Regions from separate parts of the Paraburkholderia sp. BL10I2N1 genome, predicted to be linked through region 1. Evidence: predicted binding sites of a transcription regulator. Region 1 holds the regulator's gene; each other region holds the start of a gene.
What was found. The regulator LexA, encoded in region 1, represses DNA repair genes until DNA is damaged. The targets are predictions, from matches to a motif close to ACTGTATNNNNATACAGT.

Region 2: the regulator LexA is predicted to act here: its motif matches at 2,026-2,043, upstream of B0G77_RS13715 (VRR-NUC domain-containing protein).
Region 3: the regulator LexA is predicted to act here: its motif matches at 2,172-2,189, upstream of B0G77_RS11525 (ATP-dependent helicase).
Region 4: the regulator LexA is predicted to act here: its motif matches at 2,218-2,235, upstream of recA (recombinase RecA).

What each region holds. Positions count from the first base shown of each region.
Region 1 is NZ_SNWA01000001.1:4,007,934-4,015,205, reverse strand. Features, by position in the region: gene B0G77_RS18600 (DUF2939 domain-containing protein) at 4-681, opposite strand; gene B0G77_RS18595 (hypothetical protein) at 832-1,182, opposite strand; gene lexA (transcriptional repressor LexA) at 1,202-1,852, opposite strand; gene B0G77_RS18585 (sulfate ABC transporter substrate-binding protein) at 2,134-3,165, shown strand; gene cysT (sulfate ABC transporter permease subunit CysT) at 3,188-4,099, shown strand; gene cysW (sulfate ABC transporter permease subunit CysW) at 4,096-5,070, shown strand; gene B0G77_RS18570 (sulfate ABC transporter ATP-binding protein) at 5,081-6,139, shown strand; gene B0G77_RS18565 (CysB family HTH-type transcriptional regulator) at 6,181-7,107, shown strand; gene B0G77_RS18560 (asparaginase) at 7,205-7,272, shown strand, end outside.
Region 2 is NZ_SNWA01000001.1:2,930,505-2,937,776, forward strand. Features, by position in the region: gene B0G77_RS13705 (response regulator transcription factor) at 1-413, shown strand, start outside; gene B0G77_RS13710 (response regulator transcription factor) at 983-1,714, shown strand; gene B0G77_RS13715 (VRR-NUC domain-containing protein) at 2,054-3,745, shown strand; gene B0G77_RS13720 (ATP-dependent DNA helicase) at 3,742-6,027, shown strand; gene B0G77_RS13725 (hypothetical protein) at 6,283-6,768, shown strand; gene B0G77_RS13730 (hypothetical protein) at 6,911-7,162, shown strand.
Region 3 is NZ_SNWA01000001.1:2,451,334-2,458,605, reverse strand. Features, by position in the region: gene B0G77_RS11525 (ATP-dependent helicase) at 1-2,137, opposite strand, end outside; gene B0G77_RS11520 (RNA-binding S4 domain-containing protein) at 2,312-2,530, shown strand; gene B0G77_RS11515 (MATE family efflux transporter) at 2,656-4,059, shown strand; gene B0G77_RS11510 (phospholipase D family protein) at 4,417-6,090, shown strand; gene fumC (class II fumarate hydratase) at 6,174-7,272, shown strand, end outside.
Region 4 is NZ_SNWA01000001.1:1,944,908-1,952,179, forward strand. Features, by position in the region: gene B0G77_RS09085 (sensor histidine kinase) at 1-1,318, opposite strand, end outside; gene B0G77_RS09090 (response regulator transcription factor) at 1,328-2,074, opposite strand; gene recA (recombinase RecA) at 2,329-3,402, shown strand; gene recX (recombination regulator RecX) at 3,410-4,243, shown strand; gene B0G77_RS09105 (DUF2889 domain-containing protein) at 4,343-5,104, shown strand; gene sucC (ADP-forming succinate--CoA ligase subunit beta) at 5,101-6,270, shown strand; gene sucD (succinate--CoA ligase subunit alpha) at 6,379-7,260, shown strand.

The sequences.
Region 1 (7,272 bases):
GCGTCAGCCATTCAGATCAACGGCTGACAGCTTCCATGAAAACAGACCGTCGCGGCGCAGGATGGCCGAATAACGCGTATCGCCGATACCGTGCTGATACGTAACGACGAACTCGTTGATCCCGCGATAACCCGCAGTGGTCTGCGGGGGCTGCAGCGGGGTCGGCTGTTCTGAAGAAGACGATGCGGTGGGCGGCGCAGGCGACGGTGCTTGCGTTGCGCTCGCCGTTCCTGCTGAGCCTGCCGATCCAGACGGCTCATTCGATGCCGCCGATGGTGGCTGCGGTGGTCGCTCGCCGGGCTCGCCGCGCGGCGGCATGCCGTTCAGCAGGGCCGCGACGCCATCCGGCGTTGCATAGGCATCCACCAGCGGACCGATCAAGGCTACTCCTATCATTGCCCCGATGGCGGCCAACGGATTCCCGCTGTGCTGCCCGTCGAGACGCCGCACGAGCAAGCCGGTCACCTGTTGTTTCAGACTGTCGCGTAGAGCCGGGAAGTCGACATATTCGTTGACCGTTTCCGCATCGCGCGCGTCGGCTGCGCGCTTGAGACGGTTGAGCGCGATATACGGCGAGGCATAGCCATATATCAGCGCTGCCACAACCACGACCACAAGGGCCGCAATCGCCAGCGACCGAAAAGGACGGTGCTTCTTCTTTGGAGGTGCTGAAACAGCCATGGAGGGTGAGCCTCTGTCAGATGTGATCTAACGTTGACCGCAACCATGTGGAAACGATCCCCTGAGCCGCAAGTCGGGCCGGGACACGGCGCGGTCGCAGCGCATCTGCGGCGCAATCGCCTCAGGCCCACGGGTCATCGGAACAGCCCATCACTCGAACAGTGCGCCTTGCACGCCAGCCCGCTCTTCAGCGATGCAGTGGTCGATCATGCGGCAGACCGCATCCACTGTACCCACCATGATGAGCCGCGACGACCCATGATAGACGCGCACCGGTGCGCGTCTTGCGGGTTCCGCGTTAAGTCCGGAATTCAGCGATACCCGCGCGAAGGCCGGCAGCGCGGACGGCAGGGGCGAAGCACCGGACGCCCCGGCTGTCGCGTCGCGCCCGAAGAGCGACGGCGTGGCAATCGCCTCGAGTGGTGCGCATGGGACGATATTGCGCAGATGACGCAGACGGCCGAACTGGCGAAACGGGATCAGGCGGGCAAGGCGTTCCATGAGACTCTCCTGGCGAGATTCAGAATTCGGTCGGGCGAATCAGCCCAACCGCAATGCCTTCGAGCGCAAATTCGGCGCTGCCGGCCTGTACAAAGATGTTTTCGTAGTCCGGGTTCTCGGCGATCAGCTCGATGCCGTCCGGCCGGCGCTTCAGCCGCTTCACCGTGACATCGTCGCCGAGCCGCGCGACGATGATCTGGCCGTCTTTCGCTTCGCTCTTCTTTTGAACGGCCAGCAGATCGCCGTCGAAGATGCCCGCGTCCCGCATCGACAGCCCACGTACCTTCAGCAGGTAATCCGGTTTGCTCGAGAAGAGCGCCGGGTCGCACGCGTAGTGTTGCGAGATGTGCTCCTGAGCCAGGATCGGGCTGCCGGCCGCCACCCGGCCGATCAGCGGCAGCGACAGCTGCATGATGCTCGCGTGCGGAAGTGTGAACTGATAGGGGCTGTCGTCTGAGCCGGACAGCAGCCTGATACCGCGCGAAGCGCCCGCGGCCAGTTCGATCACGCCCTTGCGCGCCAGTGCGCGCAGATGCTCTTCCGCCGAGTTGGCCGAGCTGAAACCGAGTTCGCCGGCAATTTCTGCGCGGGTGGGCGGAAAGCCCGTGCGCTCGATGGCCCGGCGAATCAGATCGAAAACCTGCTGCTGTCGTGCGGTGAGTTTGGTCATGGCGCCACTGTATGGATAGACAGGTGACTGTATTTTTATACAGTATCCGGCGCATTTCAAGCTTTACTTTAGGTTCGGTTCCGGCGGTGTCGTTGCAACGCTGGTTTCGGACATCGTCACACACGTTTTCGTGCTGGAACGCCACGCCTGTCCGTTGTTAGCACTTTTTCGTATTAAAAAATGAAGAACGATTATTTTTAATAATGAAGGCCGTTCGATAGACTGCGCCGCAATCGATGCAAACCAACGCTGCATCAATACAAAGAACACGGAGAAAGCGGATGTTCGGAAATTCGGGGCTGACAGGCAGGACGCGCAACGTCATCACGGCACTTGCGCTGGGCATCTCGGCGGCGGGTTTCGCCGGCCATGCGCGGGCGGATGCAACGCTCCTCAATGTGTCGTACGACCCGACGCGCGAGCTGTATCAGGATGTCAATCAGGCGTTTGGCAAGGAATGGAAGGCAAAGACCGGTGAATCGGTCACCTTCAGGCAGTCGCACGGCGGCTCGGGCGCGCAGGCGCGTTCGGTGCTGGACGGTCTGCAGGCGGACGTCGTGACGCTCGCGCTCGCCTATGACATCGACGCGCTCGCCGGCAAGGGTCTCATCGACAGGGGCTGGCAGAAACGTCTGCCGGATAACGCGTCGCCGTACACGTCGACCATCGTGTTTCTCGTGCGCAAGGGCAACCCGAAGCACATCAGGGACTGGGACGACCTGATCAAGCCGGGCGTGTCGATCGTGACACCGAACCCGAAAACCTCCGGCGGCGCCCGCTGGAACTACCTGGCCGCGTGGGCCTACGCCGCCCATCTGCCGGGCGGCAACGACCAGAAGGCGAAGGAATTCGTCGGCAAGCTTTACAGGAATGCAGGCGTACTCGATTCGGGTGCCCGGGGCGCGACGACCAGCTTCGTGCAGCGCGACATCGGCGACGTGCTGATTGCGTGGGAAAACGAGGCGTTTCTGTCGCTGAAGGAATTCGGCCCGGACCGGTTCGAGATCGTCGTGCCTTCGGCGAGCATCCTGGCCGAACCGCCGGTTGCCGTGGTGGACAAGGTGGTCGACAAACACGGCACGCGCAGGCTCGCCGAGGCGTACCTGAACTTCCTCTATAGCGACGAAGGCCAGGAGATCGCGGCGAAGAACTTCTACCGTCCGCGTTCGAACAGGGTGCCGGCCGCGCTCACCTCGAAGTTTCCGAAGCTCAGGCTGTACACGGTCGACGACAGCTTCGGCGGCTGGGCGAACGCGCAGAAGACACACTTCGCGGATGGCGGCATCTTCGATTCGATCTACCAGCCGCAGTAATCGAGTAACAAGGGCATTCAGCATGACGACGTTGACCTTCCGCAAGCCGGGCGCGTTACCCGGCTTCGGCCTGACACTCGGCATCACGGTGGCGTATCTGAGCCTCGTGGTGCTGATCCCGCTGGCGGCGACCTTCCTGAAGACCGCCACCCTCGACTGGGAGCAGTTCGTGCGCGCCGTGACGTCGCCACGTGTGCTCGCCTCGTACCGGCTGACGTTCGTCGCCGCGTTCGGCGGCGCCTTGATCAACGCCGTATTCGGCTTTCTCCTCGCCTGGGTGCTGGTGCGCTACCGGTTTCCGTTCAGGCGCATCGTCGATGCGGTCGTCGATCTGCCATTCGCGCTGCCGACCTCGGTCGCGGGCATTTCGCTCGCCGCCGTGTACGCCGGCAACGGCTGGCTCGGACAGCTGCTCGTGCCGCTCGGCATCAAGGTCGCGTTCACCCCTTTCGGTGTGCTGCTGGCGCTGACGTTTATCGGCCTGCCGTTCGTCGTGCGCACCGTGCAGCCGGTGCTCGAAGACTTCGAGCGCGAGCAGGAAGAGGCGGCCGCGTGCCTGGGCGCATCGCGCTGGCTGACGTTCCGGCGCGTCGTGCTGCCGTCGGTGCTGCCCGCGCTGCTGACCGGCTTCGCACTGGCCTTCGCCCGCGCGCTCGGCGAATACGGCTCGGTGATCTTCATCGCGGGCAACGTGCCGATGAAGTCCGAAATCACCTCGCTGCTGATCATCACGAAGCTCGAACAGTATGACTACGCGGGCGCCACGGCGCTGGCGGTGGTGATGCTGGTGGTGTCCTTCTTCATGCTGCTGACGGTCAACACGCTGCAGTGGTATCTGCAGCGGCGTACGGGGCGCGGCGCATCCGGCGCGGTGCCGCCGGCCACGGGCATCGGCAGCGCGGGTGCCGTCGCGATCGGCGGAGGCGCACAATGAGCCGCACCCCTGCCACCCCTGCCACGCTCGCCTCGACGCCGCGCAACAGCGGCACCGCCGTTCACCGTCCCGACCCGGTGACCGAGCCGCGCGCGGTGCGCTGGCTGCTGACCGGCATCGCGCTGCTGTTCCTGGCGCTGTTTCTCGTCGTGCCGCTCGCTGCGGTGTTCTATCAGGCGCTCAGCAAGGGCATCGGCTTTTATTTCGAATCGCTCGCCGATCCCGACGCGCTGTCGGCGATCAGGCTCACGCTGGTCACCGCGGCCATCGCCGTGCCGCTGAACCTCGTGTTCGGACTCGCGGCGTCGTGGTGCATCGCGAAGTTCGAATTCCGCGGCAAGGCGCTGCTGACGACCCTGATCGATCTGCCGTTCTCGGTGTCGCCCGTCATCTCGGGCCTGATCTATGTGCTGATGTTCGGCGCGCAGGGCTGGTTCGGTCCGTGGCTCGAAGCGCACAACCTGCAGATCATCTTCGCGGTGCCGGGCATCGTGCTCGCGACGGTGTTCGTCACGTTTCCGTTCGTCGCGCGCGAACTGATTCCGCTGATGCAGGCGCAGGGCAACGACGAGGAAGAAGCCGCGCATGTGCTCGGTGCGTCGGGCTGGCAGGTTTTTCGCCGCGTCACCTTGCCCAACGTGAAGTGGGGTCTGCTGTACGGCGTGATTCTCTGCAATGCGCGCGCGATGGGCGAGTTCGGCGCGGTGTCGGTGGTGTCCGGGCATATTCGCGGCCAGACCGACACGATGCCGCTGCACGTCGAGATCCTCTACAACGAATACAACTTTTCCGCGGCGTTTGCGGTGGCCTCCGTGCTGGCGCTGCTGGCGCTGCTCACGCTGGCGCTCAAGCTGCTCGCGGAACGTCATATGTCGGCGGAGCTGGCCAGCGCGCGGGATCTTCCTGCGCACTCCGGTCCTGTCACCCAGTCGCCGGCGCCGTCGCGGGTGGCCGGCCAGCCGGTTCAGTAAGGAGCAGTCCATGGGCATCACCGTTCGTCACCTGCGCAAGCGCTTCGGCGATTTCACCGCGCTCGATAACGTCTCGCTCGACTTTCCGCCGGGCGAGCTCGTTGCCCTGCTCGGGCCTTCCGGGTGCGGCAAGACGACCCTCCTGCGCGTGATCGCGGGCCTCGACCATGCGGATGCCGGCCAGGTCGTGCTGCAGGGCCAGGACGTCGCGCAGGTGGGCGCGCGTGAGCGGCAGGTGGGCTTCGTGTTCCAGCATTACGCGCTGTTCCGTCATATGACGGTGTTCGAGAATGTCGCGTTCGGCCTGCGTGTGAAGCCGCGCCGGCAGCGGCCTTCGGAAGCGGTGATCCGCGAGAAGGTGCATGAACTGCTGCAGCTCGTGCAGCTCGACTGGCTCGCGCAACGCTTTCCGTCGGAGCTCTCGGGCGGCCAGCGGCAACGCATCGCGCTGGCCCGCGCGCTCGCCGTCGAGCCGAAAGTGTTGCTGCTCGACGAACCGTTCGGCGCACTCGACGCGAAGGTGCGCAAGGAGCTGCGCAGCTGGCTGCGGCGTCTGCACGACGACCTGCATATCTCAACGATCTTCGTCACGCATGACCAGGAAGAAGCGCTGGAAGTCGCCGACCGCATCGTCGTGCTCAATCGCGGACACGTGGAGCAGGTCGGCAGTTCGCAGGAGATGTACGATCATCCGCAGACGTCGTTCGTCTATGAATTCCTCGGCGCGGCCAACCGTCTGCAGGGCAAGGTGGATCGCCGCGGTTTCGTGGTCGACGGGGCGGCGCTGCCGGTGCCGATCGAGGCGGGCTTCGAAGGCCCCGCGTTTGCGTATGTGCGGCCGCACGATCTGCAACTGTATCCGCAGACCGACAGCCATCGCGATGGCATCGGGGTGGGCGTGCGGCGCGTGGTCACGCTGGGCGGCTCGGTGCGGGTCGAGCTCGAAGGCCGCGAAGGCACCGTGCTCGAAGCCGAACTCGATCGCGAAGCATGGCGCGATCTGCGTCTTGCCGTCGGCGACGGTGTGACCGCCGTGCCGCGGGCGTTGCGCGTGTTTCCGGCGCATTGACCATTGCATAATCTAACTTCGGCTGAACCGGAGACATACAGATGAACTTTCAGCAACTACGTTTTGTGCGTGAGGCCGTGCGCCAGAACATGAACCTGACCGAAGTGGCGAACGTGCTGTACACGTCGCAGTCGGGTGTGTCGAAACAGATCAAGGACCTCGAGGACGAACTCGGCGTCGATATCTTCATTCGTCGCGGCAAGCGGCTGACGGGTTTGACCGAGCCTGGCAAGGCGGTGCATCAGTTGATCGAGCGGATGCTGCTCGATGCGGAAAACCTGCGCCGCGTTGCCCGTCAGTACGCCGACCAGGACAGCGGCCACCTCGTCGTCGCTACGACCCACACCCAGGCGCGCTACGCGCTGCCCAAGGTGATCCGCCAGTTCACCGAGGTGTTCCCGAAGGTGCATCTCGCGCTGCGCCAGGGCAGTCCGCAGCAGATTGCGCAGATGATCATCAATGGCGAGGCGGACATCGGCATCTCGACCGAGGCGCTCGACCGCTATCCCGACATCGTCACGTTCCCGTGCTATTCGTGGCATCACGTAGTGGTGGTGCCGAAGGATCACCCACTGGTGGGCCGGCCCAATCTCACGCTCGATGAGGTTGCCGAGTATCCGATCGTCACGTACGACCAGGACTTCACGGGCCGCTCGCATATCGACCAGGCGTTCGCGAAAGCCGGTGCCTTGCCCGACGTGGTGCTGACCGCCATCGACGCTGACGTGATCAAGACCTACGTCGAACTCGGCATGGGGATCGGCGTGGTCGCGGCGATGGCTTACGACCCGAAGCGCGACACCGAACTCGTCGCGCTCGACACGCAGCATCTGTTCGAAGCGAGCACGACGCGCGTCGGTCTGCGCAAGGGCGCGTTCCTGCGCGCCTACGCTTACCGGCTGCTCGAGATGTTCGCGCCGCAACTGAACGAAGCGGAAATCGCTGCGCAGTTGCGCGAAGCAGCCTGAAGTCGCGCGGCGCAGCGTGACGGTGCGCGATGCACCGTCCGCGACATCGGGTGCACGCGTATCGAAACATGGCAGCGCATCGCTTACAATCGCCGCCATGAATACTTCCACTTCTTCTGCGCCGCAGGGCGCGTTGCCGCGCATCGCCGTGCTTGCCACGGGCGG
Region 2 (7,272 bases), 1.1 Mb from region 1:
ATTCGGTCGAACACCTGACGACGGCCGTTCATACCGCGTACTCGAATGGCCGTTATTTGTCACCGCGGATGGCGACAATCGCCGCATCGATCAAACCTGGCGTCCGGGGCAGCGCGGCTGGCTCCCCGCTAACAAAGCGGGAACTTGAAGTGGTGCGTTTTTTTGTGTCTGGAATGTCGGTTACGGAAATTGCAGCGCTACTGCATCGCAGCAAAAAGACGATCAGCGCGCAAAAGACAACAGCAATGGTCAAACTGGGTATCGCGCGGGACGCCGATCTGGTGCGTTACGGGATCGAGAGCGGACTGGTGTCGTCCACCATATCCCCAAATAATTTAACGGTGGTGGAGGGAGACAAGATTGCCCCCCAGCAGTTTCATCAGGGCATTTTGCGTTTGTCAGGTCGGTGGTAAAAAGATTGCGCTAAGGACTAGCCATGAATACGGATGACATTACGAGAATACGCGAACTGTTGATCAAATTCGGGGCGTTGTCAAAACGCGAGCAGATGAGATTTCTGTCGAATATGAACGACTTCATGTATGCGTCTCCGCAGCGCAGAAAACAGATGCTGCATGAGTGGGAGGAGTATTACCTGCAGAGAAGTGACTGACACGGATGTGGCGGCCGTTACGGGTCATATGCCGGGACGGATTGCCGTCTTCTGGCCGGCACGCCTGGGTTCGCTGCTGAACGTCTGCCGGGACAAAGCAACCATTCGCTATCCGTCGCATATCGCAGCCTATCGACTACCCGTGGCAAACTGACATTGGCGGATGCCCCTGCCTGTCACTATCATGTAGTATGAAATATCTGCTTATCGGCGCGCCGATGCGGAGAGTGCCCGCGCGTCGTTTGCCGGGCCTTATTGGTTGGGCAGTTTTGCTGGTTTGTGCCAGCGTGTAAATAATTAGTAAAGTGATTGGCCGCCCCAGCGCCGGGTAACCCCTTCACATGCCTCACGCGGCATAGAGGACGTCGTATGGCTTCTCTCACGATCCGTGTTCTACTCGCAGACGATCACCCGGCCATGCTCAGCGGTGTCGAACACGAGTTGTCGGTGATCAGCACGATCCAGTTGATGGGCTCTGCGCACAGTTCGACGGAATTGATCGCCCTGCTCGATGCAAAACCGTGCGACGTTGTCGTGTCCGACTACGCGATGCCGGCGGGCGAGTACGGCGACGGCATCGCGCTTTTTTCCCTGATCCAGCGGCGCTATCCGTCTGTCAAGCTCGTAGTGCTTACCATGCTGGACAATCCGGCGGTGCTTCGCGCGCTCGTGAGGCAAGGCATATTGTGCATCGTCAGCAAATCCGATGCTGTCAGCCACCTTATTCCTGCTGTACATACCGCCTATAGCGGTGGCAGATACTACTCACCGAGAGTCGATGAGATCGTTCAGTCGATCGACTGGAATCGTCGTGGCCGCGGCTCGACGGACGTTCTCAGCCAGCGTGAATCTGAAGTTGTGCGCCTGTTTACATCTGGTTTGACTGTCAATGAGATTGCAGACCGGCTGTGTCGTAGCAAGAAGACGATCAGCTCGCAAAAGTCGAAGGCGATGGAAAAGCTCGGCATTGACCGGGACGTCGATCTGCTGCGCTACGCGATGGAGAACGGCATGGTGTCTTCGTCCGAGCGCACGTCAGGCGGCGAACCCGATATGCCTCTGCCGGAGGGGGGCATGCCCCCTGGTGCCTCGAAAAGCTGATTCGCCCCAACAACCGATGCAGCTTTGACTGCATACTCACATGCGAGATGGCCAGCCCTGTCGGCAAGTGGTCATCATGCGATTTTCCACCGCTTCCGCAACATCTGTTTTCGACATTGCGGGGACGCATATATGAAGCGACTCGCGATGTGAAAGAAGCCATGATTTCAATCCATCGAGCGACGTCATTCTGCGCGAAGCCTGGCACGGTTGTCGTCGATGCGCGGCGTGAAGGCGGCGGGAATTGGGTGGGAATTGGGCGCCCGGACAGCTTCTGCTTGTCAAAACCCTGCCGTTGACCTGCTATGATCGCTGTACATATATACAGCTGTTATTTGAATGCCCGTGCTGACGGATTCTCCCGATCCTCACTACTACCTGCGCAATTTCCAGCGCGCGCTGGCGTGGGTCGACGAGCGCTACGACGACCTGCTCGATCCGGCCGAACACGCTTTCATGCATGCGTTTGACAGCTTGCCGCTGGCCTCGCAGGCGCTCCTCGTGCGGATGCTGATGCGCAAGGGGTCGCTCTTTCGCGCAAGCAGGCTTGTCTACAGCGAAATAGGTTGCCCGCTGGAGGCTGCGCAGCCGCTCGTCGCGCGCGGCTTCGTCGATCCGGACCCGCTCCTCACGCTCGACGAACTGTTCAGCGTCTGCACCCGGCCCGAACTGTCCAGCATGTTTTCCGGCGTCGCCGCCCGATCCAGCATCCGCAAGGCGGATCTGCTCGCGCAGTTGCGCGAACGGCACGGCGACGCGAGACGTTTCGCGCTCTGGTGCACGCAATCGTCCGACCGTGTGCTTCGGGTGGCCGTCACGCCGTTGTGCGACCGCTTGCGGCTGATGTTTTTCGGCAACCTGCATCAGGACTGGTCGGAGTTCGTGCTTGCGGATCTCGGTGTGTTCCAGTACGAAACGGTGGCATTCGCGCCGTCGTCGCGGGCGTTTCAGCAGCGCGCGGATATCGATGTCTATCTTGCGCTGCACGCATGCCGTGAAGCGCTCGATGGCTGGCCGGATGACGAACCGCTGGATGCGCTGCTGTCGTCCGTCGATGCCTGTTCCAGCGCGAACATCTGGCTCGAGACGCGCCGCGCCAGGCTGCTGTTCCGCATCGGCCAGCATTGCGAGCGTCTGCAGGACTGGGCGACTGCGCTGACGGTCTACGAACGGTGCCTGTGGCCGGGAGCCCGTCACCGGCGCATACGGGTGCTCGAGCGCGGCGGCCACTTCGAGCAGGCGTTCGCGCTTGCGGGGCAGGCTGTTGATGCGCCCGAGAGCGATGAGGAAAGCCAGCGCGTGGCGCGCATGCTGCCACGGCTGCAACGGAGGGTCGGGCAGGCGGTTCCGCGTCCGGCCGGGGCGCGCGCTATTGCGCGCAGCGTGCTCACGCTTCCTCGCCCCTCGGAACCCGTCAACGTCGAAGCGGTGGCGCGCGATTATCTGGGGTGCGTCGAGGCGCCGGTTCACTACGTCGAAAACGCGCTGATCAATTCGCTGTTCGGTCTGCTGTGCTGGGAGCCGGTTTTTGCGGCGATCCCCGGCGCCTTTTTTCACCCATTCCAGCGCGGTCCGGCGGATCTGCACGCGCCCGACTTCCACGCGCGCCGCGCCGCGCAATTCGCCGCCTGCCTCGCCCAGCTCGACAGTACGCAATATCGCGACACTATCCTGCGTCACTACGAATCCAAGGCTGGTCTGCAGTCGCCGTTCGTCTTCTGGGGGCTGCTCACGCCGGAGCTGCTGACGCTCGCGCTCGACTGTCTGCCTGCCGCGCATCTGAAGCGCTGGTTTGAACGGCTGCTCATGGACATCAGAAGCAACCGTTCGGGCCTGCCGGATCTCATCCAGTTCTGGCCTGCCGAGCGACGGTACGAACTGATCGAGGTGAAAGGTCCTGGCGACCGTCTTCAGGACAACCAGATCCGCTGGCTGGAATACTGCGTCGAGCACGGTATGCCGGTGCGCGTGCTCGACGTGCGCTGGGCCGACGACGCACGCGCCGCCGCTCCGGTGGGGGCTTTGGCGTGACGTACATCGTCGCCGTGCGTGCGTTGTGCGAATTCGCGGCGAAGCGGGGCGATCTCGATTTGCGCTTCACGCCCGCACCGACGGGGCAGGAAGGCATCGCCGGCCATGCGACGGTGAGCGGCCGGCGCGCGAGCGGCTACGAAGCCGAAATCACGCTGACTGGCGTGCATCGCGGGCTGACCGTGCGCGGCCGTGCGGACGGCTATGATCCCGCGCTCAACCGGCTGGAGGAGATCAAGACCTATCGTGGCGAGCTGGACAGCATGCCGGCCAATCATCGCGCGCTGCACTGGGCGCAGGCGCGCGTGTATGGCCACCTGCTGTGCCAGCAGCGCGGGCTCGCGGAACTGTTCGTCGCACTCGTCTACTTCGATATCGTGAGTCAGAAGGAAACGCTCTTGACCGAGACGCATACGGCGGCCTCGCTCGAAGCATTCTTCGTCGACCAGTGCGAGCGTTTCAGCGACTGGGCCATGCGCGAAGAATCGCATCGCAACGCGCGCAATGCCGCGCTGGCCGCGCTGCCGTTTCCCTACAGCGCGTTTCGCAGCGGTCAGCGTGAACTGGCGGTGTCGGTGTACCGTGCCGCGCGCGATGGCAGGTGCCTGATGGCGCAGGCGCCCACCGGTATCGGCAAGACGCTTGGGACGATTTTTCCGTTGCTCAAGGCGTGCGCGGGCGACCAGCTGGACCGGGTCTTCTTCCTCACGGCCAAAACGCCAGGCCGGGCGCTGGCACTCGATGCCGTCGCAACGCTACGCGCCAGCGCGGGCGGCGGCGAACTGCCGCTGCGGGTGCTTGAACTGGTCGCGCGCGACAAGGCCTGCGAGCATCCGGACAAGGCGTGCCGCGGTGAGTCGTGTCCGCTCGCGCGCGGTTTCTACGACCGGCTCGCCGATGCGCGCAGCGCCGCGCTGGCGTCGGGTCGACTGGATCGCGCGGCGGTCCGTACCGCGGCGCTCGCGCATGATGTCTGTCCGTACTACCTCGCGCAGGAACTCGCGCGCTGGAGCGACGTGATCGTTGGCGACTACAACTACTACTTCGACAGCAGCGCGCTGCTCTACGCACTCACACAGATGAATCAGTGGCGCGTCGCGGTGCTGGTCGACGAGGCGCACAACCTGCTCGACCGCGCGCGCAGGATGTACACGGCGGCGCTCGACCAGACGTCGCTCAGCATCGTACGCAAGACGGCGCCGGCCATGTTGCGCAAACCGCTCGCACGGCTGTCGCGCGAATGGAATGCGTTGAACCGCGCGCAGACGGACGGCTACGCCGTCCACCCTGAAGTTCCCGCGCGCCTGCAATCGGCGCTGCAGAATCTGATCAGCACGGTGACAGAGCAGTTGGCCGAAGCGCCCGCCACCCTCGATGGCAATGCAACGCTCTTGCGCCTCCATTTCGACGCGATGCATTTCGTGGCGCTCGCCGAGCAGTTCGGCACGCATTCGATCTTCGACGTGACGCTCCCCGCTGAACGTCACGCGGGCCGCACAACGACGGGCTCCGTGCTGTGCGTGCGCAACGTGATCCCCGCGTCGTTTCTGGCCCCACGCTACGCTGCTGCGCACGCGACCGTCATGTTCTCGGGCACGCTGAGCCCGCACCGGTTCTATCGCGACACGCTGGGTCTGCCGGAGGATACCGGGTGGCTCGACGTCGACGGTCCGTTCCGGGCTGAGCAACTGACCGTGCGCGTGGCGCGCAACGTGTCGACGCGCTGGCGTGACCGCGAGCGTTCGCTGATCCCGATCGCGGACCTGATCGCCGCGCAGTATGCCGTGAAGCCCGGCAACTATCTCGGCTTTCTGAGCAGCTTCGACTATCTGCAGCGCGTCGTCGCGTTGATGAGTGAGCGGCATCCCGATCTGCCCGTGTGGGCACAGGAGCCGGGCATGGACGAAGCCGGTCGCGAGGCGTTTCTCGCACGCTTTACGACGTCGGGGCAGGGCGTCGGGTTCGCCGTATTGGGTGGCGCTTTTGCGGAGGGAATCGATCTTGTCGGCGAACGGCTGATCGGCGCCTTCATCGCGACCCTCGGCTTGCCGCAGATGAACGCCGTCAACGAACAGATGCGGCGCACGATGGACGCGAAGTTCGGCAACGGCTACGACTACACGTATCTCTATCCAGGCTTGCAGAAGGTTGTGCAGGCGGCGGGGCGTGTGATTCGCACGGAACACGACGCGGGCGTGGTGCATCTGATCGACGACCGCTACCGGCGTGCCGATGTGCAGCAGTTGTTGCCGCGCTGGTGGCACCTGGATGGTGACAGGTGAGTTGACGAGGCCTGGTGCGTACAGGATGTCGGGTTCATGCGATCCTGAGTTTCGGCGCGCCGCTCTGGGTAGCCTTCTTCAGGAAGCCGGCATTCCTCGCGCCACGGGTCGATCTGGTCCTGGAACTCGGCGGCCCGCAGGCGCTGCCGGTCCAGCGCGCCCTTCGTCCGTGTCAGGCTGGCAGCCCGTCAGCATTGAGGGTGGGTATCGCGACCGTACGCTACAATTGCCGACGGCCTGAACAACGGATAATCAATGAAGACTCGGACTCTATCTATCGCATGTGCGACGATCGGCGCCGTCCTGGTGGCCGGATGCACGGCCGCGTACAAGAACTCGGACGCATGCGCACAGACGATGCGGGGGAAATTCGCCGAAACGTCCGACCAGAAGCTCGCCATTTCGCACACCGGGGTGGGGATCAATGGCACGCGTGTGGTGGTCGAAGGGCAGTTTGAACCGAGTGCCGCCTCGCTTGCCTCAGAAGCTGCGGCGGCTTCTGCCGTGGCGGCGGGAGCAAGCCCCGAAGAGGTGAAGGAGGCTGCTGCCTCGGCGGCCGCCGCGGTTTCCGCTTCCGCGGCTTCCGGTGCCGCGGCAAAACCGGCTGGAAAGAAAAAGAAGGTGGTCAGGGGCGCCGCCGCCGAGTGCACCTTCAACGGACTGAACCTCACCGCGTTCCACTGGCTGGCGCCCGCCGAGCTCGCGCATCCCGCTGACACGTCTGGCGAAGCGGCTGAGTGAAACACTGAATGAGCGTCTTGCAGGCGCGGTCGCCAGCGTCAGCATGAGTGCGTTGGCGGCTCGATCTGGCTTGCGCGGCGCTGTTCAGACGGGCCTTCCCGAACCGATGGGCGTCTGGCTGCGCACGTGCTACGATTCCTGGATGGCTGACGAAGGAGGGCTCGTAATGGACGGCTTTGTCACGCATCAGATCGAAGGCGCCTCTGTCGACATAGACGTCGTTCCCGCAAAACCACACGGTTTCTGTGCCCGGTACCGGATTTTTCGCGACGCCGCCGATCAGCCCGAATGGCATCAGGTGCATGTCTCAGGCAGTACCTTCGACACCGCAGAAGAGGCCGAGGAAGCCGCGCGATCGATGGCGCTCGAACATCTGCTGGCGCGCGGATCATAGCGCGTCGCGCGGCTGCCGCGCGACGTCCCGCCTCGCGGACTGCCCGCTGCGCGGGATGGCGCTTCATTCGCCTCTCTCCGGTGGCGATCTTTTCCTTCTTTTCCTGCCGG
Region 3 (7,272 bases), 1.6 Mb from region 1:
ACATCTTCCTCAGCTTCGCCGCAATCTCGATTTTGGCCTGCGCGGCCGCGGCAAGACCTGCGGCTGTCGGCACGGCGGCCAACGGTACCGGCGGCCATGCGTGCGCGTCGAAAAGTGGCATCAGATGCGCCGGAATGAAGCGCGTACGCGACGCCCACACGTGACGGTCGCCCAGTTGCGTCTGGTTATGGACATAGAATCGCTGCGGCACGACGATATGCAGATCTTCCTTGGCCCGCGTCATCGCGACGTACAACAGGCGGCGCTCCTCATCCAGTTCTTCATCGCTACCGGTGCCGAGATCGGACGGAATGCAGCCGTCGACACCGTTCAACACAAACACATTGCGCCACTCCTGACCCTTCGCCGAATGGATGGTCGACAGGATCAGATAGTCTTCATCGATTAGCGGCACGCCGGATTCATCGCTGGTGGCGTCGGGAGGGTCGAGTGTCAGCTCGGTCAGAAACCGCTCGCGCGACGCATACGTGCCCGCAATGCTCTCCATCTGCAGCACATCGCCGTGGCGGATCGCGGCGTCCTCGTGATTGCGCTCCAGGTGCGGCTCATACCAGCGGCGGATCAGTTCGAATTCGGCTGGCCACGCCGACTGGCGGCCGCACAGGCGGGACATCAGCGCAACGAACGGTTGCCAGTGTTCAGCAGCACGCGTCGGCGGCGCGAACGACGCCAGCGCCGCGGGCGCGTGTTCCGCGCAGGTACTGGCGCCTGCGCTGACTTGCCCGGCAACCTGATCGAGCACGCGCGTCGCCGTTGCCGGGCCGATGCCGGGCAGAAGCTGTACGACGCGAAAACCCGCGACGCGGTCACGCGGATTCTCCGCCCAGCGCAACACGGCGAGCACGTCCTTCACATGGACTGAGTCGAGAAACTTGAGCCCGCCGAACTTGACGAACGGGATATTCCGGCGGGTCAGTTCGATCTCGAGCGCGGCACTGTGATGTGCTGCCCGGAACAGCACCGCCTGCGCTTTCAGCTTCATGCCTTCTTCACGCGCTTCAAGCACCTTTTCTACGACGTAGCGCGCCTGATCGGCCTCATCCGCGACCGTCACGAGGCGCGGGCGCTGCGCTGACGCGCGATCGGTCCACAGATTCTTGGTGAAGCGCTCGGCCGCAAGATCGATGACCGCGTTCGAAGCGGCGAGAATCGGCTGTGTCGAACGGTAATTGCGTTCGAGCGTGATCTGCTTCGCGGGCGGATCGAAATGCGCCGGGAAATCGAGGATGTTGCGCACCGTCGCGCCGCGAAACGAATAGATCGACTGGGCGTCGTCACCGACCACCGTCAGGCCGCGCCCATCGGGCTTCAGCGCGAGCAGGATCGACGCCTGCAGGCGGTTGGTGTCCTGATACTCGTCGACGAGCACGTGATCGAAGCGCCCCGACAGGTCCGCGGCAATCGACGGCTCCGCTGCCATGTGCGACCAGTAGAGCAGCAGATCGTCGTAGTCGAGCACGCTTTGCGTCTGCTTGGCCACGACGTACGCGGCGAACAGCGCGCGCAGGTCTGCTTCCCATTCGCGGCACCACGGAAACGCGCTCTCCAGCACATCCGTGAGCGACCGGCCGGTGTTGACGACGCGCGAATAGATCGAGAAGCAGGTGTTCTTCGCCGGAAACCGCCGCTCTTTCGCCGACAGCCCCAGTTCGTGGCGGACGAGGTTCATCAGGTCGGCGGAGTCTTCGCGGTCGTTGATCGTGAAGGCGGGCGACAGCCCGATCAGATCCGCGTATTCGCGCAACAGACGCGCACCGACACTGTGAAACGTGCCCGACCACGTCAGCCCCTGCGCGATCGCAGCGCGCGCGCCGAGCGCCGCACCCGCGATGCGCGTGACGCGCCGGGTCATTTCCTGCGCGGCGCGGCGAGAAAAAGTCAGAAGCAGGATGCGGCGCGGGTCGGCGCCTTTCACCACGAGATGCGCCACGCGATGTGCAAGCGTATTCGTCTTGCCCGAACCGGCTCCGGCGATGACGAGCAGCGCACCAGCGATACGTGCCGCATCGTCCGCGCCATATTCGACGGCCGCGCGCTGCGCGTCGTTGAGCTTTGCCAGGTAGGCGTGAACGTCGACGGCGGCATCGAAAGACGGGGAATCGGCGACAGGAGGCACGATGGTCGAAAAGGCAAAATGGGCGGCGAGGCATACTGTATATCCATACAACCCACCGCGACAAGCGCCCTTTTTGCGGCCGATGCGCAACGAAGCTGGCACGCGGGCTGCGCGTACGACTCTTCTGGCTTATGATGCGAACCCTTCCCACGATGCCTTTTGCCGGTGCGCACCATGCCTAACCTCGATTTCATGCTGACCGGCGACTACGTCGAACTGCACAATCTTCTGAAGATCACCGGACTCGCCGACAGCGGCGGCTCAGCGAAGCTGATCGTTGCCTCGGGCGCGGTGACGGTCGACGGCCAGGTCGAGCTACGCAAGACCTGCAAGATCCGCGCAGGTCAGGTCGTGCTGCTTGGCGACACGCGAATCGCGGTCCACGAAGCGTAGCGGCGCAGGGATTCCGAAAGAAATCGCACCAAAAATGTGCCTGATGATCGACACAGGCACGCGCAGGCAATAAGCTCTCTGTTTTGGCAGAAAGCGATGCGGACGACATTCCGCGCCCCTCGTTCATGACCCAGTCTGGTTTTTCCCGCGTCGCCGCCCGGCCTCCCACGCTCACCCGCCACGCAGCCGATACCGCCCGCCTCGCTGCACCGCTCGCCATCGCCCAGCTGTCGCAGATGGCAATGGGCGTCACCGACACCATCCTGCTCGGCTCACTCGGCCCGGACGCACTGGCCGCCGGCGGCCTAGGCGCGAATCTGTTTTTCGTCGTCGTGACGCTGCTGCAGGGCGTGCTGACATCCGTCAGCGTGAGCGTTGCGCACGCCCGCGGTGCACAGGCCGAAGACCGCGTGCCCCATATCTACTGGACCGGCCTCGTGCTTTCGATCCTGCTGTCGGTGCCGGGCTTCGCGTTACTGTCCTTCGCCACGCCGCTCCTGAATGCATTCGGCGAGCCGACCGTGCTCGCCCATAACGTCGGCGAGTACACCGCGGTGCTGCGCTGGGGTGCGCCGGGCAGCCTGATCGGCATCGGCCTGATGCGCTCGTTCCTGCCCGCCATCGGGGCCGCGAAGCGCTTGCTGTGGGTGTCGATTGGCGGCGTCGGCGTCAATGCGTTCCTGAACTACGGTCTGATCCACGGCGCTTACGGCCTGCCGCGGCTCGGCTTTCTCGGCTCGGCGGCGGCGACCACAATCACCGTCTGGATGACGGCGATCGTGCTGATGGCGCTGCTGCATCTGCGGCCGCGCTTCAGGCATTTCGTGACCGCCACACGGCCCAATGTGCCGCTGATGGGCGAACTGTTCGGTATCGGCTGGCCGGTGGCGATCACTTACGGCGTCGAGTCGACGCTCTTTCTCGCGACCGGCCTGATGGTCGGACTGCTTGGCGAAGCGCAACTCGCCGCGCATCAGATCGCGTTGAACGTGGCTTCGGTTGCGTTTATGGTGCCGCTCGCCATCGGCCAGGCGGCGAACGTGCGGGTCGGATTCTGGGTCGGGGCCGGGCAGCCCCTCGCCGCGCGCCACGCCGGTTTCGTGGCGCTCGCGCTGGGCGTCGGGTTCATGACGATGTCGGGGATGGTGCTGGTTCTGGCGCCGCATGCGATCGTGGGTCTCTACCTGCATCTGGATAACCCGGCGAACGCAGCGACCGTCAAGCTCGCGACCTCCCTGCTCGGTGTCGCGGCAATCTTCCAGATCGTCGACGGAATGCAGACAGTCGGGTCGGGCTGCCTGCGCGGCCTGAAGGACACGCGCGTACCGATGATGGTGGCCGCACTGGGCTACTGGGGCATCGGTTTTCCGACCGGCTATACGCTCGCGTTCCATTTCGGGCTGGGAGCCCGCGGCCTCTGGTGGGGACTTGCGGCAGGTCTCGCCAGCGTCGCGCTGCTCATGACGCTGCGCTTTCACCGCCTGAGCTTGCGGCAGGTGCCGGCGGCCGACCCGGGATTTACCCCGTAAACGCTGAAAAAACGACTGAACAGGCAGTTGAAAGCTGAGGTTTGCCGGAACCGCGCAGCCATCGCCCCGATGGCTGCGCGAATGCTCAGACCGGTAATCTTCCTGTCGCCGACCTTGCACCCTATGCCGCACTTCGGCGCGAGCGGTGCCAGGTCGCAACACACCGCCGTCGCTTTTCCACGCAGTCTGAAATGACGGCTGCGCCCGCACCGGACCTGGTAAAGAGCCAGGGCACGGACCGGCTCGCACGCCGGATTCCCCTTAGAATGTTTTCATGGACCGCGTAAGCAATATCCATGACGACCCCGGCGCTGCGGCACGCAGCCATCCGCGGTTGATTCAAAGGGAGAGAAAAAGGTGCCGGCCTACAACAACCGCAAGAACGGCATGGCCCTGGCGCTCCGTCTGCGCGCAGGACACACGACGTGGCGGGCAGGCATCGGGACTGTACTCGTGGGTGTCGTCGTCGCACTCGTCAGCGCCTGTGCGACTCGCCCCCCTGCGACGGACTACCATAGCGACATCACCCAGGCGCTGCCCGCTTCGGCGCCCACCGCGCTCGGCACGGCGCTCGCACCGCTCGAACGCTTGCATCCGGGCGAATCGGGTTTCCGGGTGCTGTCCAGCGGCACCGACGCGCTGCAGATGCGCGTCGCGCTCGCCCGCGCAGCGACGAAAACCCTCGACTTGCAGTACTACATCGCCAACGAGGACACGACCGGCAAGCTCCTTCTCGGCGCCGCGCTCTATGCGGCCGATCGCGGCGTGCGGGTACGCATGCTGGTCGACGACCTGAACTTCAAGGACATCGACGAGATCATGGCCGCACTGAACACGCACGACAACATCGAGATCCGTGTGTTCAACCCGTTTGGCTCGGCGCACGAAAGCATGTTCGAGCGGACGACGAACCTCTTTACGAAGATCGGCCAGTTTACGCGACGGATGCATAACAAGGCGATGATCGTGGACAACCAGTTGTCGATCGTCGGCGGCCGCAATCTGGGCGACGAATATTTCAGTGCGAGCGAGAGATTGCAGTTTCGCGACATCGATGTCCTCGCCGCGGGTCCGATAACCGCGGAGGTGTCGGCAAGCTTCGACGCGTACTGGAACAGCAGCGCGTCGTATCCGCTACGTGCGCTAAACAAGCAGACATTCGAACCGAAGGAACTGGACGAGACGCGTGAAGAACTGCGACAGCACTGGCACACGAACGCCGACCCATACAATGCGAAGCCGTTGAACGCAACGCCGCTTGCCACGCAGATCGCGAAGAACGAACTCGGCCTCACGTGGGCGCGCGCTGAATTCGAAGTCGACGCGCCGGAAAAGATCACGCAGCCGTCGCCCGACTACAGGAGCCCGCCGCTGCAGCGGCTGATCGAACTCGCTAACTCGGCGCAGAAGGAGATCCTGATCGTCTCGCCTTACTTCGTGCCACACGACGCCGGCGTAAAGGCAATCGCGCAGATCACGCACCGCGGTGTGCGGGTGGCGATCCTGACCAACTCGCTTGCCGCGACCGACGCCGTCGTGGTACAGGCAGGCTATAGCCCCTACCGCGTGCCGCTACTGCGCAACGGTGTCGATCTGTACGAATTCAGGCCGCAGCCGGAAGAAGGCCGTGCGCGGGTCAACTTCGTGGGTTCGAGCTCGCGTGCGAGCCTGCATGCGAAGGCCTATGTGATCGACCGCAGCACGCTCGTGATCGGCTCGATGAATCTCGACCCACGCTCGGCCAACCTGAACACCGAACAGACGCTCGTGATCCACAGCTCACCGCTCGCCGATGCGGTTGCCACCCTCTTCGATCGCGCGATGTTGCCGACGGTGAGCTATCACGTCACGCTCGCGACGCCGGAACAGCTGGCGGAGCTGCGAGCCACCGGTGCCCCGCCGTCGCAACTCGTGTGGACCGCCGATCAAAACGGCCAGTTGCGTACCTGGAACCTGGATCCGGAGGCGGGTTTCTACCGGAACGCGCTGACGGGTCTATTCTTGCTGTTGCCACTCGACAGCCAGCTTTGACATGCGCCGCGGCCCGACCCGGCACCCATCCGACACCAACCCGGCACGACGTGCGACAGAACCTTCCCAAGTGGAGTTTAGCCATGACCGAAGACGTACGAATGGAGCGTGACACGTTCGGCGAAATTGCCGTACCGAACGCCCATCTGTGGGGCGCGCAAACTCAGCGCTCGCTGCAGAACTTCAGGATCTCGACGGAAAAGCAGTCGCCGGAGCTGATCACCGCGCTTGCCACCATCAAGCGCGCGGCCGCCGAAGTGAACCTCGGCCTCGGCGTGCTCGACGAATCGAAGGCGCGCGCGATCATCGAAGCCGCCGACGAGATCATGAACGGCAAGCATCCCGATGAATTTCCGCTCGCGGTCTGGCAAACCGGTTCCGGCACGCAGACCAACATGAACCTCAACGAGGTGATCGCGAACCGCGCGAGCGAGCTGCTGGGCGGCGAGCGCGGCGAAGCGCGCAAGGTGCACCCGAATGACGACGTGAACCGCGGACAGTCGTCGAACGACGTATTCCCGACCGCAATGCATATCGCGGCCGCCTATGGCATCGTCAAACATCTGCTGCCTGCGTTGACAACCCTGCGCGATACGCTCGATACGAAAGCGAAAGCGTTTGCCGATATCGTGAAGATTGGCCGCACGCACCTGCAGGACGCCACGCCCCTCACGCTCGGCCAGGAGTTCTCCGGCTACGTGGCCCAACTCGACCAGGGCATCAAACACGTCGAATCGGCGTTGCCTCATCTGTATGAACTCGCTCAGGGCGGCACGGCGGTCGGCACGGGTCTCAACGCGCATCCGCAGTTCGCCGACCAGGTCGCGGCGGCGATCGGCAGGCTGACCGGCCTGCCGTTCGTATCCGCGCCAAACAAGTTCGAGGTGATGGCCGCCGCCGACGCGCTCGTGTTCGCGCACGGCGCGTTGAAGACCGTGGCGGCAAGCCTGATGAAGATCGCCAACGACATACGCTGGTTAGCCAGCGGCCCACGCTGCGGCCTTGGCGAACTGTCGATTCCGGAGAACGAACCCGGTAGCTCGATCATGCCGGGCAAGGTCAACCCGACGCAGTCCGAAGCGCTCACGATGCTGTGCTGCCAGGTGTTCGGCAACGACGCCGCCGTGAATTTCGGCGGCGCGAGCGGCAATTTCGAACTGAACGTATTCCGTCCGATGATTG
Region 4 (7,272 bases), 2.1 Mb from region 1:
GCACGAGGCGTGCCGCCAGATCCGGACGGACCCGAACCGTCACGCGCCCGCCTTCGGGCGTGTAGCGAATTGCGTTGTCGATGAGGTTCGAGAGCATCTCCCGCAGCATCACCGGATTGCCGTCGACTTCGATGCGCTCGTCCGGCTCGCCAGGTCCTTCGTAGCCGAGATCCATCTGTCGGGCGAGCGCAGCCTGCACCCAGTCCCGCACCGCGCTGCGCGCCACTTCCGTCACCTCGACGGGGGAGAAAATTTGCCCTGACATGCGGTTTTCTGCACGCGCCAACGCCAGCAGTTGCGTGACGAGCCGCGCCGCGTGTTCGGAACTGGTCGCGATCTGTTCAAGCGAGCGGTGCACTTCCGCCGACGCATCCTGGCGCAACGCCAGTTCGGCCTGCGTGCGCAGGCCCGCGAGCGGGGTTTTCATCTGATGCGCGGCATCGGCGATGAAGCGCTTTTGCAGCTCCATGTTCTGTTCGAGGCGAGTCAGCAGGTCGTTGAACGAAGTCACGAGCGGTTCGATTTCCGGCGGGGCACGCCGGGCTTCGAGCGGAGACAGATCGTCGGGCCGGCGCGCGCGAATGTTCGATTGCAGCGCGTGCAACGGGGCGAGCCCGCGCGACAGTCCGAACCACACAAGCAGGATCGCGAGCGGCAGGATCACGAACTGTGGCAGGATCACGCCCTTGATGATGTCGTTGGCGAGCTGGCTGCGCTTGTCGAGCGTTTCGGCGACCTGCACCAGCACCGGCTGCGCGCCGGGCGTTTGCGGAAACTCGACGGTCGTGTAGGCGACCCGGATGTCGTTGCCGCGCAGCACGTCGTCGCGGAATTCGACGAGACCCGGCTGCGGCCGGTCGTCCTCATGCGGCAGCGGCATGTCGCGGTCGCCGCTCACCAGTTCGCCGCGCGTGCCGAGCACCTGATAGAACACGCTATCGATATTGTCGGCACGCAGGAAGTCGCGCGTCGAATCGGGCAGCGACAGTTCGGCGACGCCATTGACCGGATGAATCTGTCGCGCCAGCACGTATGCGTCGGTTTCGAGCGCGCGATCGAACGGCCCGTTTGCGATCGACTTGGCGACCAGATACGTCACGGCAATGCTCATCGGCCACAGCAGCAGGAGCGGCGCGAGCATCCAGTCGAGAATTTCACCGAACAGCGAGCGCGGGCGCGCGTCGGCGGCAGCCTCAGTTTCGTCCGGTGGGGCGAACGGATTCGCGTAGCGGGCGTCGCGGGCCTCGTCGTCGAGATTCGCGACGGGCGGCGCAAGGTGCCCGGCTTGTTCCGCGGCGTGCTCAGCGCGAGCGGGCATGCGCGATTCCTACTTGAAGTAGTGGCTGGCGGGCATCGCGCCGGGAGCCGGGGAAGAGGGCGATGCTGGCGAAGGGGACGCGGGCGCCGGGGCCGCTTTCTCCAGGCAATAGCCGAGGCCGCGCACGGTGATGATGCGTACGCCGCTGGGCTCGATTTTTTTGCGCAGGCGGTGCACGTAGACTTCGATGGCGTTGTTGCTGACTTCCTCGCCCCATTCGCACAGGTGATCGACGAGCTGTTCCTTGGACACCAGCCGGCCGATCCGTTGCAGCAACACTTCGAGGAGGCCGAGCTCGCGGGCGGACAGATCTATCACCTGGTCGTTGACATAGGCGATGCGTCCGACCTGGTCGAACGACAGCGAGCCGTGCCTTACCACCGTCGGGCCGCCGCCCGCCCCGCGGCGCGTGAGGGCGCGCACGCGGGCTTCGAGTTCGTTGAGGGCGAACGGCTTGGCCATATAGTCGTCGGCACCGAGGTCGAGGCCTTTTACGCGCTGGTCGACGCTGTCGGCTGCCGTCAGGATCAGCACGGGCAGATTCGAATTGCGCGCGCGCAGGCGCCTCAGCACTTCGAGCCCCGACATGCGCGGCAGGCCGAGATCGAGAATCAGGAGATCGAACGTCTGCATCGACAGCGCGGTATCGGCTTCGACGCCGTTCTTCACGTGGTCGACAGCATAGGCCGATTGGCGGAGTGATCGGACGAGGCCGTCCGCGAGTATGCTGTCATCTTCGGCAATGAGAATTCGCATGATGCGTTGAGGCTCTGGCATTGCCCGCGTCGTGGTATCGCCTGGCGCGCGGCGGTCTCCGAAAGTATTTGTGGTGGCGGCGAGTTTTTGCACGCGAGTTTCCGCACGTCTAGAGAAGCATGCGAATCGTGCTTGCCAAAACCACTGTTTTTTTATACAGTGTCTGCGTTCAGTGCGTTGCCTTGTGAAAGGGTTCCATACCCGGGGGCGGCACACCTGCCTCAGACGCCGTTCATCATAGCAAAGGACGATTCATGGAAGAAAGCAAGAAAGGCCAGGCTGGACTGACTGCTGAAAAGAGCAAGGCACTGGCTGCCGCGCTCGCGCAGATTGAAAAGCAGTTCGGCAAAGGGTCGGTCATGCGGCTCGGCGCGGGCGAGGTAATGGAAGACATCCAGGTGGTCTCCACAGGATCACTCGGCCTCGACATCGCACTGGGCGTCGGCGGTTTGCCCCGGGGTCGCGTGGTCGAAATCTATGGGCCGGAATCGTCGGGTAAAACGACGCTGACGCTGCAGGTTATTGCCGAAATGCAGAAGATCGGCGGCACGGCGGCGTTCATCGATGCGGAGCACGCGCTCGATATCCAGTACGCCAGCAAGCTCGGCGTGAACGTATCCGATCTGCTGGTTTCGCAGCCGGACACGGGCGAGCAGGCCCTCGAAATTGCCGACGCCCTCGTGCGTTCGGGTTCGATCGACATGATCGTGATCGACTCGGTCGCGGCACTCGTGCCGAAGGCTGAAATCGAAGGCGAAATGGGTGACTCGCTGCCGGGTCTGCAGGCACGCCTGATGTCGCAGGCACTGCGTAAGCTCACGGGCACGATCAAGCGCACGAATTGCCTCGTTATCTTTATCAACCAGATCCGTATGAAGATCGGCGTGATGTTCGGTAACCCGGAAACCACGACGGGCGGCAATGCGCTCAAGTTCTACGCGTCGGTGCGTCTGGACATCCGCCGTATCGGTTCGATCAAGAAGAACGACGAAGTGATCGGCAACGAAACGCGTGTGAAGGTCGTCAAGAACAAGGTCTCGCCTCCGTTCCGCGAAGCGATCTTTGACATCCTGTACGGCGAAGGTATCTCGCGTCAGGGCGAAATCATCGATCTCGGCGTGCAGGCGAAGATTGTTGACAAGGCAGGCGCCTGGTACAGCTACAGCGGCGAACGTATCGGCCAGGGCAAGGACAATGCGCGCGAATTCCTGCGCGAGAATCCGGACATCGCACGTGAAATCGAGAATCGCATCCGCGAATCGCTCGGTGTGAACGCGATGGCGGACGCGGTCGTGACGGGCGTCGAAGTCGCGGACGAAGAGGAGTAAGCGTCGCGTGATACGCAAGGGTCGACCTGTATTGCACGCAGGGCACGATGCGGGCGACCCGCGTGACGATGTTGAGGTTGAGCCGCGTGAAAGTGGTTCTTCACACCCGTCAAGTCCTTCACGGCGAACGGCGCCGGATTCGTCCGGCCCGGCCTTATCGTCAGGCGATTTACCTGCCTCGTTAGGGTCTTCGCAGGATTCTTTCGATCCGTTCGAATCCTTCGATGCACATGATCGGGCTGCAGGACACCTTTCGTCCGGCAGTGCCCGAACTGGCGCTGCATCGGATCAAGCACCCGAAGAAAGCACCTACACCCGGTCGCGCCGCGCACCTGGTGACGCGCCGGCTATCGGCAAACAACGCGCTTCAAATTCACAACGTCCTGCCCCCTCGCTGAAAGGCCGTGCTCTCGGCTATCTGTCACGCCGCGAATACAGCCGTGCCGAACTGTCGAGAAAACTGACGCACTATGCGGAAGAACCGGATGCGCTCGAACTCGTGCTCGACGCGCTCGAGCGCGAAGGCTGGCTATCGGACTCCCGGTTTGCCGAAAGCCTGATTCATCGGCGTGCGTCGCGTGTCGGCGCAAGCCGGATCGTCAATGAACTGAAGCGTCATGCGGTCGGCCAGACGTTGATCGAAGAAGCCAGCGCCCAGTTGCGCGAGACCGAACTGGCTCGCGCGCAAGCGGTATGGCGTAAGAAATTCGGTCAGATTCCCGAAACGCCCGCCGAGCGCGCGAAGCAGAAGCGCTTTCTGGCCGCGCGCGGTTTCTCCGGATCGACGATAAGCAAGATCCTGAAGGGTATCGACGAAGAGTGGCCAGACAGCAGCGAATAGCCCGTAAAGTCAAGCCTGGCGGGGCGGCCGGATCCGCGCAGCGACAAATACCCAGTATGCTAAAATTCGCTGGTTTTCCAATCCGGCCTTACCTCCCGCATGCCGCTTTCCCCGCCAGTCTTCCGTCAGTTGCGCCATCGTCGCGCAATCCGTGCGGAAGCCTATGAGCGCGAAGATGGTCTGTGGGATATCGAGGCGTGTCTCACCGACGCAAAGCCACGCGATGTAGCGCTTGCGTCGGGCGTCCGGACCAACGGTCAGCCGATCCATGAACTCTGGCTCCGCATCACGATCGATCGCAAGCTCAACGTCGTGGACGCACAAGCGTCATCCGACTGGGTGCCCTATCCCGGTCAGTGCGAAGCCTCCAACCCCGCCTATCGGGCCCTCATCGGGCTCAATCTGTTCCACAATTTCCGTCGCGATGCTGCCCGTTTGCTGGCTGGAACGGCAGGTTGCACGCATCTCACCGAGTTGTGCGCGTTCCTGCCCACCGCAGCCATCCAGGCGTTCGCGGGCGACGTGTGGGATACGCACAATGGTGCGCCGGGGGAGGCGTCAGGTTCTGGAGACGAGTCCGCCAGCGGTACGAACGGAGCGGCAAACAAGCCGGCAGGACAATCAATCGACAAACCGCCATTCCAGCTGGGTCGCTGCCACGCGCTGCGATTCGACGGCGAGGCGGTGCGACAGTTTCATCCGCGCTGGTATGGCCGCGCGCCGCGCACTGCGGAACAGGCAGTGGAACACGCGGGCAGTACAGCCAACCGGACGGACCGCGTAAGCGGCGCGTCCCGCATCAGCGAAAAAAGCGGAAACGAAGTTCAATCCAACTCTCAGACTGAAGGGAATCACGCATGAAGATTCACGAGTACCAGGGTAAGGAAATCCTGCGGAAATTCGGAGTCGCGGTACCGCGCGGCAAGCCGGTATTCTCGGTGGATGACGCGGTCAAGGCCGCACAAGAGCTCGGCGGCCCGGTTTGGGTCGTGAAGGCTCAGATCCACGCGGGTGGCCGTGGCAAGGGCGGCGGCGTGAAGGTTGCCAAGTCGCTGGACCAGGTTCGCGAGTACTCGAACCAGATCCTCGGCATGCAGCTCGTCACGCACCAGACCGGTCCGGAAGGCCAGAAGGTGAACCGTCTGCTGATCGAAGAAGGTGCTGACATCAAGAAGGAACTGTATGTCGGCCTCGTGATCGATCGCGTTTCGCAGAAGATCGTCGTGATGGCATCGAGCGAAGGCGGCATGGACGTCGAAGAAGTCGCAGAAAAGACGCCCGAGCTGATCCACAAGGTTGCTGTCGACCCGTCGACCGGCCTGAAAGACGCCGAAGCTGACGACCTCGCGAAGAAGATCGGCGTGCCCGACGCTTCGATTCCGCAAGCTCGTGCGATCCTGCAAGGCCTGTACAAGGCATTCTGGGAAACGGACGCATCGCTCGCCGAAATCAACCCGCTGATCCTGACGGGCGACGGCAAGGTCATCGCACTGGATGCGAAATTCAACTTCGATTCGAACGCGCTCTTCCGTCATCCGGAAATCGTCGCTTATCGCGATCTGGACGAAGAAGATCCGGCTGAAGTCGAAGCATCGAAGTTCGACCTCGCGTACATCTCGCTCGACGGCAACATCGGCTGTCTCGTGAACGGCGCGGGCCTCGCGATGGCGACGATGGACACCATCAAGCTGTTCGGCGGCGAACCGGCGAACTTCCTCGACGTCGGCGGCGGTGCGACGACCGAGAAGGTCACCGAAGCCTTCAAGATCATGCTGAAGAACCCGAACCTGACGGCGATTCTCGTCAACATCTTCGGTGGCATCATGCGCTGCGACGTTATCGCGGAAGGCGTGATCGCAGCATCGAAGGCTGTGTCGCTGAAGGTGCCGCTCGTGGTCCGCATGAAGGGCACGAACGAAGACCTCGGCAAGAAGATGCTTGCTGAATCCGGCCTGCCGATCATCGCGGCGGACAGCATGGAAGAAGCTGCGCAGAAGGTCGTCGCGGCCGCCCAGGGCAAGGCTTAACCGCCCCCGGCGTTTTCAACCGAACACGAATGGCGGCGCGAGCGCGACGCGGGCGAGGCATATTTCGCCGCGCGCCGTACGCGACACCAAACGAACAGAGGTCAATACATGTCGATTCTGATTAACAAAGACACCAAGGTCATCACGCAGGGCATCACCGGCAAGACCGGTCAGTTCCACACGCGCGCCTGCCGTGAATATGCAAACGGCCGCGAAGCGTACGTCGCGGGTGTGAACCCGAAGCGGGCCGGCGAAGACTTCGAAGGCATTCCGATTTACGCGAGCGTCGCGGAAGCGAAGGCTGAAACGGGTGCAACCGTCTCGGTCATCTACGTTCCGCCGGCAGGCGCTGCTGCTGCGATCTGGGAAGCCGTCGAGGCCGATCTCGATCTCGCGATCTGTATCACGGAAGGCATTCCAGTTCGCGACATGATCGAAATCAAGGACCGCATGCGTCGCGAAAACCGCAAGACGCTGCTCCTCGGACCGAACTGCCCGGGCACGATCACGCCGGACGAACTCAAGATCGGCATCATGCCGGGTCACATCCACCGCAAGGGCCGCATCGGCGTCGTGTCGCGTTCGGGCACGCTGACGTATGAAGCAGTCGGTCAGCTGACGGCACTGGGCCTCGGCCAGTCGTCGGCAGTCGGTATCGGCGGCGACCCGATCAACGGTCTGAAGCACATCGACGTGATGAAGATGTTCAACGACGATCCGGAAACGGACGCCGTTATCATGATCGGCGAAATTGGTGGCCCGGACGAAGCGAACGCAGCGTACTGGATCAAGGACAACATGAAGAAGCCGGTGGTTGGCTTCATCGCTGGCGTCACGGCGCCTCCGGGCAAGCGCATGGGCCACGCCGGCGCGCTGATCTCGGGCGGTGCGGATACGGCCGAAGCGAAGCTGGAAATCATGGACGCCTGTGGCATCAAGGTCACGAAGAACCCGTCGGAAATGGCGCGTCTCTTGAAGTCGATCCTGTAATTGAAATGATGC